2 regions of the Roseomonas sp. BN140053 genome follow, and region 1 is predicted to be linked to the other one. Evidence: predicted binding sites of a transcription regulator. Region 1 holds the regulator's gene; the other holds the start of a gene.
What was found. Region 1 encodes LexA, which represses DNA repair genes until DNA is damaged. Its sites were predicted from a motif close to TGTTCTANNTANGTTC; they were not measured.
Positions count from the first base shown of each region.

Region 2: a site for LexA is predicted at 1,278-1,293, ahead of ACLIBK_RS17380 (DUF3072 domain-containing protein). Genes of this name have one in related genera too.

Region 1 is NZ_JBLLEB010000001.1:344,763-349,022, forward strand. It holds gene trpC (indole-3-glycerol phosphate synthase TrpC) at 1-281, shown strand, start outside; gene moaC (cyclic pyranopterin monophosphate synthase MoaC) at 293-784, shown strand; gene glp (gephyrin-like molybdotransferase Glp) at 784-1,989, shown strand; gene lexA (transcriptional repressor LexA) at 2,086-2,799, shown strand; gene ACLIBK_RS01645 (ComEC/Rec2 family competence protein) at 2,793-4,260, opposite strand, start outside.
Region 2 is NZ_JBLLEB010000021.1:41,490-45,749, forward strand. It holds gene ACLIBK_RS17370 (AmpG family muropeptide MFS transporter) at 1-188, opposite strand, end outside; gene ACLIBK_RS17375 (Yip1 family protein) at 350-922, shown strand; gene ACLIBK_RS17380 (DUF3072 domain-containing protein) at 989-1,252, opposite strand; gene ACLIBK_RS17385 (uroporphyrinogen-III synthase) at 1,598-2,443, shown strand; gene ACLIBK_RS17390 (MOSC domain-containing protein) at 2,461-3,003, shown strand; gene ACLIBK_RS17395 (cytochrome c) at 3,093-3,557, shown strand; gene ACLIBK_RS17400 (cytochrome b/b6 domain-containing protein) at 3,629-4,260, opposite strand, start outside.

The sequences.
Region 1 (4,260 bases):
ATGACGAGCGCGAGCTGGACCGGGCGCTGGGCCTGGAAACCCGGCTGATCGGCATCAACAACCGCGACCTCCGGACGCTGCGCACGGACCTCGCCACCACGGAGCGCCTGGCGCCGCTGGTGCCGGCCGACCGCATCCCGGTGGGCGAGAGCGGCATCCGCACCCCCGCCGACGTGCGCCGCATGGCCGCGGCCGGGGCGCGCTGCTTGCTGGTGGGCGAGCACCTGCTGCGCCAGCCCGACGTGGGCGCCGCCGCCCGCGAGCTCATCCGCGCCGCATGAGCGGGGGCGGCATGAGCGGGGCCGGCGGGGACAGCCCCCTCACCCATTTCGACGCCGCTGGCCGGGCGGCGATGGTGGACGTGTCCGGCAAGGCGGAAACCGAGCGCCGCGCCACGGCGCGCGGCCGCGTGGTGATGCAGCCGGCCACGCTGGCGCTGATCCGCGGCGGCCAGGTGGGCAAGGGCGACGTGCTCGGCATCGCCCGGGTGGCGGGCATCATGGCGGCCAAGCGCACGGCCGAGCTGATCCCGCTCTGTCATCCCCTGCCGATTTCCGCCGTGACCCTGGAACTGGAGCCCACCGGCGAGGACGCCGTGGAGATCGCTGCCACCGTGACCACGGCCGGCCGCACGGGGGTGGAGATGGAGGCGCTGTGTGCCGTCACCGTGGCGGCCCTGACCATCTACGACATGTGCAAGGCCGCCGACCGCGGCATGCGCATCGAGGCGGTGCGGCTGACCCGCAAGTCCGGCGGCAAGTCCGGGCTGTTCGAGGCCCCCTGATGATCTCCGTCGAGGAGGCGCTCGGGCGCGTCCTGGGCGCCCTGGCGCCGGTCCCGGCCGAGGTCGTGGCGCTGCCGCAGGCCTGGAACCGCGTCCTCGCCGCCCCCGTTGCCGCCCGGCTGACCCAGCCGCCGGCCGATGTTTCGGCGATGGACGGCTACGCCCTGCGCGCCGCCGACGCGACCGAGGGCGCCACCCTGTCGGTCACCGGCGAGGCCCCGGCCGGGCATCCCTTCGCCGGGCAGGTCGGCCCGGGCGAAGCGGTGCGCATCTTCACCGGGGCGGTGTTGCCGGACGGGGCCGACGGCGTCCTGCTGCAGGAGGATGCCGAGCGGTCGGGAAACGCCGTCACCGTGCGGGAAGCCGTGACGGCCGGGCGCTGGATCCGCCGCCGCGGGCTGGACTTCGCCGCCGGCGACGCGCTGCTGCCGGCCGGTCGCCGCCTCAACGCCCGGGACATCGGCCTGGCCGCGGCCGCCAACCATCCCTGGCTGACCGTGCACCGGCGGCCGCGAATCGGCATCCTGGCCACCGGGGACGAGATCGTGCTGCCCGGCGAGCCGCTGGCCGCCGGCAACATCGTCTCCTCCAACGCCCACGCCCTGGCGGCCCTGGTGCGCGCGGCCGGGGCGGAGCCGGTGGTGCTGCCCATCGCGGCTGACCGGCCTGATGCCGTCGCGGCGGCCGGTGCGGCCTCGGCCGGCTGCGACCTGCTGGTGACCACGGGGGGCGCCAGCGTCGGCGACCACGACCTGGTGCAGAGCGCCCTGGTGCCGCAGGGATTCGAGCTCGATTTCTGGCAAATCGCCATGCGCCCGGGAAAGCCGCTGATCTGGGGCCGGCTGCGCCATGTTCCCCTTCTGGGCCTGCCCGGGAACCCGGTTTCCGCCCTGGTCTGCGGCGTGCTGTTCCTGCTGCCGGCCATTGCCCGGCTGTCCGGCCTGCCCGCCGGGCCGACGCCGACCCAGACCGCCCTGGTCGGCCGCGACCTGGCGGCGAACGACCGGCGGCAGGACTACCTGCGGGCGCGAATCGAGGTCGGCGAGGGCGGGGAAACCGTGGCGACGCCCTTCGCGATGCAGGACAGCTCCATGCTGCGGACCCTCGCGGCCGCCGATGCCCTGGTGATCCGAGCGCCGCACGCGCCCCCCTTGCCGGCGGGATCGCGGGTGGAGATCATCCATCTCGCGGCACTTGGCCTGTGAATCGTGGGGACAACTTGACCAACCGGTTGGAACCTATCTAGAACAGCGGAGCGGGTTGCTGTTTTGTTCGCCCGCATCGCGGCCGGAGAACGCATCATGCTCACGCGGAAGCAGCACGAGCTGCTCGCCTTCATCGATCAGCACCTGCGTCAGACCGGGTTCTCGCCGTCCTTCGAGGAAATGAAGGAAGCGCTGAACCTGCGCTCCAAGTCCGGTATTCACCGCCTGATCACGGCGCTGGAGGAGCGCGGCTTCCTGAAGCGGCGCGCCCACCGCGCCCGCGCCTTGGAAGTGATGCGGCTGCCCGACAACCTGGCCCCGGTGAAGCCGGCCCCGGCGCCCGCCCCCGCGGCAGGCTTCGCGCCCAACGTCATCCGCGGCAATTTCGCGCCCAACCTGAGCGGCATCGCCCGCAGCAACGACGCCGCCGCGGTGCACCTGCCCCTGTACGGCCGCATCGCCGCCGGCCTGCCGATCGAGGCGCTGCGCGACCAGGGCACCAGCATCGAGGTCCCGGCCGCCCTGCTGGGCAGCGGCGACCACTACGCCCTGGAAGTCGCCGGCGATTCGATGGTGGATGCCGGCATCCTGGACGGCGACACCGTGATCATCCGGCGCGGCGACGTGGCGGATAACGGCGCCATCGTGGTGGCCCTGGTGGACGAGGCCGAGGTCACGCTGAAGCGGCTGCGCAAGCGCGGCAACTCCATCGCGCTGGAAGCGGCCAATGCCCGCTACGAGACCCGCATCTTCGGCCCCGACCGCGTGAAGGTGCAGGGCAAGCTGATCGGGCTGCTGCGCCGCTACTGAGGCGCTTCCGGGCGGAAGGCCGCGCCGCCCTCATCCGTCGGCGCCGCGGGTTCGCGCAGCCGCGGCACGGGCAGCGGCGGAACCCAGGGCCGGTCGCCGCGCCAGGCGCGGTCGGACACCACCTCCACCCCGTCGGGGCGCAGGCGGATGGCGTGGGCGCCGTTTCGCCACACGCTGAACCGGTCGACGATCGCAGGCTGCGCCGTTCCCGGGGGGCAGCGGCCGCGGATCGGTTCCGCCGACACCAGCACGGCGGCGCGGCCGCACCAGGGTGCCGCCAGCACCGGTATGGGGGGCGAGCCCCTCGGCACCGCGGCGGCCCGCAGCAGCGCGGCCATCGGCGTGTTGTCCCCCGGCCGCAGCAGGCAGCTCGCTTCCGTGCAGGACACGGCGCCGTTCGCGGCCTCGCCGTGCCGCGGGAAGGGCTGCGCGGAAACTTCGCCCCATCCCCGCAGCCAGTTGTCCCGGGTGAAGTCCCCCGAGCCCGAAGCCCGTTCCAGGAACACGCCGTTCTCGGTGGCCAGGGCGATCAGCCGTCCGTCGGAGGACACCAGTAAGTCCGGCCGCGGTGTCCAGCTGCCCGAGGCAATCCCCAGGATCACCGGCGCAATGCCCAGCAGCCGCAACCGCGTGCGCCACAGGCAGAGCCAGCAGAGACCGGCCGCTATCAGCAGCAGACCGGAGGCCGGGATCGGCGGCGCCACCGTGGCCGCGGCCGGCCAGGCAGCGACCACCCGCGCCGTCAGCAGCACGACGTCCAGCCCCCATCCCATGACGGTCAGCGCCCAGCCTTCCAGCCCCAGGGGCATCAGCGCCATGGCCAGCATCCCCGCCGGCATGACCCAGAAGGAGGTGACGGGCACCGCCACGGCGTTGGACAGCACGCCGTAGATCTGCAGCCGGCCGAAATGGTGCAGCCCGAAGGGCATGGTGGCGAGCCCGGCGATCACCGAAGTGAGGCACAGCCCGGCGAGCAGGAGGAGCGCACGCGTCCGGAGCCGCCCGTCCCCCTGCCAGCGCCGGACCGTGCCGCGCATCGCCTCCCACCCCGCGGACAGCGCCAGCCCGGCGGCAAAGGACATCTGGAAGGAGGGGCCGAGCACGGCATCGGGTTGCCACAGCAGCACGACCGCGGCCGCCAGGGCCATGCTGCGCAAGGATACGGCCCGCCGCCCGAGCAGCAGCCCGGCCGTGGCCACCAGGGCCAGCGCGAAGGCCCGCAGCATGGGAACCTGCAATCCCGTCAGCACCGTGTAGGCGCCCCCGAGCAGCAGGCCGACCACGCCGCCCATCGCCTTCGCGTCCAGGCGCAGCGCCAGGAAGGGCGCCAGCGACACCAGGAAGCGCGTCACGGCGAAGCCGAGCCCGATCACGATGGCGACGTGCAGCCCTCCGACGGAGAGCAGGTGCGCGATGCCGCTGTCGCGCATGGCCACCAGGGCTTCGGTCGGGATGCCCGTC
Region 2 (4,260 bases), on a different contig from region 1:
CACAGGAACTTCAGCGAGTACGACAGGCCGATCAGCGCCGTCAGCCCGATCGCCGTCAGCGTCACCCCGGATTCCGAGAACCATTGCCGCAGGGTGAAGGCGGTGAGCGGCAGCGGCACCCCGGCCGAGAAGCCGAGGGCGAGCAGCACCAGGAGGCTTCGGTCGGGGAGGCGGAAGCGGCGTGTCACGGCGGCACCCTGCCGCAAGTGCCGCCGGTCCGGAAGCGCGCGGCGGCGCACCGTGGCCATCCGGGAAGCGCCGTTGCGCGGGCTGGACGGGGTCGTTCAGTGCCCGCAACATCTCCCGAAGCCGTGAACGCGTCGTCGCGATTCGCGCAGGGGTGTCGGGAATGAACATCGTATCGCGGGCTAAGGGCCTGATCCTGCAACCCGCCGCGGAATGGCGGCTGATCGCGGGGGAGGGCGGCCGCCCGGCCGACCACTTCACCGGCTACGCCGTGCCGATGGCGGCGATCCCGGCGGTGGCGAGCTTCATCGGCACGTTGCTGCTGGGCGGGGCGCTCAGCCGGGTCGACCCCGGGCTGCGCATCGGGCTGGTGTCGGCGCTGGTGGCCGCGGTGGTGTCCTACGTGCTGGGCCTGCTGGGCGTTTTCGTGCTGGCCAAGCTGGTGGAGTTCCTGGCGCCGCGCTTCGGCGGCACGGCGGACCCGCTGCAGGCGATGAAGCTGGCGGTGTACTCGCCCACCGCGTCCTGGCTGGTGGGGATCTTCTTCCTGGTGCCCCCGCTGGCCTTCCTGGCCTTCCTGGGCCTGTACAGCCTCTACATCCTCTGGGTCGGCATCCCCATCGTGGTGCGGGTGCCGGAGGACCGGCGGCTGGTGTTCACCCTGGCGCTGATCGCCTGCGCCATCGTGGTCAACGTGCTGATCGGCTTCCTGGCCGGGCTCGCCCTAGCCTTCTGAACGGCACCGGGGCCGCGGCGAAGCGCGGCCCCGGAACCTTCACGTCCGGCGGTAAGGAGGGGCGGCTCAGCGGCCCCGGCCGGTCTTTTCCTGCAGCGCGTCGATGCGCTTGGACGCCTCGGCCTTGTTCAGGCTGGGGTCGAACTCCTCGCCGGCCTGCTCGCTCAGCGTCTTGAGGTAGCTGGCCTGGGCGCCGGTCATCTCCTCGTCGCCGGTGGTCCAGTCATCCGGGTCCTTGACGGCGTTGGAGTTGGGCTCCGGGTGGGACTTGGGGTTGGTGTCGTCCGCGGGGGCGTCGTGCCGGGGCGTGTCCTGCTTGGTCTGGGCCATGGGTCGGGTTCCTGGTGGCGTTGCTTGTTCTCTAAACGTTCGCTGCATGACTTGGTTGCACGCAGCGTCGGCACGACCGCCGGTCAGGGGTCGGGCAGTGGGGTGGGGCAGCCCTGCCAGGCGTCTGGCTTCTCGAACAGCGCCAGCACGGCGCGGGCCCCGGCGCCGCGCCCGCAGGGCGGCGACGGCCCCGTCGCGCCTGCGGCCAGGCCCGGCAGGCCTGTTTAGCCTCGAACTCAGCTTTCCGGATGCCGCCGTGCCGCTCAAGCCTGCCCGGCCGAGCCGGCGGCTGCGCCCGTCCCCAGGGCGCACTAGACTGCCCGCGCAGCGACGGGAGAGCGGGGCATGGGCGGCACGATGAACACCGCGGCGGAAGGGCCGGCCGGGCCGCTGTCGGGCCGGCGCGTGGTGGTGCCGGAAACGCGCGAGCTGGAGGTGATGGCGCGGATGCTGGAACGGCAGGGCGCCGCGGTGATCCGCTGCCCGCTGGTGGCCATCCTGGACGCCCCCGACCCCGCGCCGATCGAGGACTGGCTGCACCGCTTCCTGGCCAACCCGCCGGACGACCTGATCCTGCTGACCGGGGAAGGGCTGTCGCGCCTACTGGGCGTGGCCGGGCGCGCCGGGCTGGAGGACGGGTTCCGCGCCGCCCTGGCCGGGGTGCGGCGGATCGTGCGCGGCCCCAAGCCCACGGCGCGGCTGCGCACGATCGGGCTGGCGCCCGACATTTCCGCCGATCTGCCCACCACCGCCGGGGTGATCGCGGCGCTGGAGAACCTGCCGCTGGCGGGCCGCCGCGTCGGGGTGCAGCTCTATCCCGACAACCCCAACGAGGCCCTGCTGGGCTTCCTGCGCGAGCGCGGCGCCGCACCCGACCCGGTGACGCCCTACGTCTACGCTTCCCGGGAGGAGGATGGCCGCGTCGCCGCCGTGATCGAGGCCATGGCGGCGGGCGAGGTGGACCTGATCGCCTTCACCTCCTCGCCGCAGGTGCGCCGGCTGCGCGAGGTGGCCAGGGCCGCCGGCACGGAAGCGCGGCTGGCCGAGGCGCTGCGCCGCACCCGCATTGCCGCCGTGGGCCCGGTGGTGGCCCGGGCCGTGGAGGAGGCCGGCGGCGTGGTGGCGATGCAGCCGGGGGAGAACTTCCACCTCAAGCCCATGCTGGGCGCGATCGTGGCGGCGATCGGCTGACGGCGGCGGCGCGCGCCGTGACCGCCCGCGTGGTCGCCGTTTGCCGCGGCGGCGCGCACCGCTTCTCCAAGCCCGAGGAACTGTTCATCCGCCTCCTGGCCGGGGAAGGGGTGGAGGGCGACGCGCATCGCGGCGCCACGGTGCAGCACCGCTTCGACCGCGCCGCCGACCCGACGCGGCCCAACCTGCGGCAGGTGCATCTCCTCGCGGCGGAACTGCACGCGGAGCTGCGCGGGCGCGGCTTCAACGTCGCGCCCGGCGCGATGGGGGAAAACGTCACCACCGCGGGGCTGGATCTGCTGGCCCTGCCGGAAGGGGCGCGGCTGCACCTGGGCGGCGCGGCGGTGGTGGGGGTGACGGGGCTGCGGCACCCCTGCGGGCAGCTGGACCGCTTCCGCCCCGGCCTCCGGCAGGCCGTGCTGGACCGCGACGCCGCGGGGCGGCTGCTGCGCCGGGCCGGGATCATGGGCGTGGTGCTGGCGGGCGGCGAGGTGCATCCCGGCGACCCCATCCGGGTCGAGCTGCCGCCCGGCCCGCCGCGGCCGCTGCGGGTGGTGTGAGCGGCGCTCCGAAGGCAGGGTTGAAGCCCTTGCCTGCATCCCCCCCGCCCGTGCCACGCTGCCGCACACGAACACGGGAGATTCGCGTCATGCGGAGCGGTTGGCTGGCGGCGGGGCTGGTGGTGGCCGGGATCGGAATGGCGGCGGCGCAGGGAACCGGCACGGCCCCGACGCCCCCGGCGGTGTCGGCCAACCCGATCGCCCAGCGCAAGGACGAGATGAAGGCCAACCAGCGGCACCTGGAAGCCATCAAGGCCGTGCTGGACAGCCGCGGCGACATCGCCTCCATCGTGCCGCGGGCGGCGGAGATGCAGAGCTACTTCGTCGGCCTGCCGGCGCTGTTTCCGCCGGGCACCGAAACGGGCGACACCAAGGCGCTGGCTTCCGTCTGGTCCGACCGCGCCGGCTTCGAGCGCGCCTCGGCCACGGCGGCGGAAGCGGCGGGGAATCTGCGGCGCGCCGCGGCCAGCGGCGACGCGGCGGCCACGGCCACCGCCTTCCAGGCCATGGGCGCCAGTTGCGGCGGCTGCCACCGCAACTTCCGCGGCCGCTGAGCGGACGGGGGGGCTCCGGAAGAAGCGGCGTCCCCCTAGGCCCCGGTGCTGTTCATCGCCGGGCGCCGGCCTCAACCCAGCCGACTGATGCCCCAGACCGCGGCCACGGCGAGGGCCAGCAGCAGCGCGGCCAGGGCGGGGCTGCCCAGGCGCGGCGCGCGGCCGGCGAACTCGGCCGGCAGGCGCTTCACCCCCGTGACCATCGGCCGCACGAGGTCCTGGCCTTTGAGCACCGCGTAGGCCAGCACCGCCAGCACGTGCAGCCCGGCCAGGGCCAGCACGATCCAGAAGTTGGACACGTGGATGGAGGAGGCGAGGTCGCTGGTGTCCCCCGAAACATGCCGCGCCAGCGGGCCGTGGGTCAGCACCTGGTCGTCCGCCATCAGCCCGGTGACGGTTTGCACCAGCAGCACCGCCAGCAGCACCAGCACCATCCAGCCGCCGGCGGCGTTGTGGCCCAGCTCCGTGTCGGCCTCGCGCCGGGACAGGTGGGACAGGTGGCGCAGCGCCTCGACCGGGGAGCGCAGGAAGCGCGAGAAGCGCGCCGTGTCGGAGCCGAGAAAGCCCCAGGCGAGGCGGAACAGCACCAGCGCCAGCACCGCGAAGCCGGACAGCAGGTGCCAGTCCATGCGCCCGGTCTCGGCCGTCCACCAGGAGAAGCCCAGCAGCCCGACGATGCCCCAGTGCACCAGCCGGACCCAGC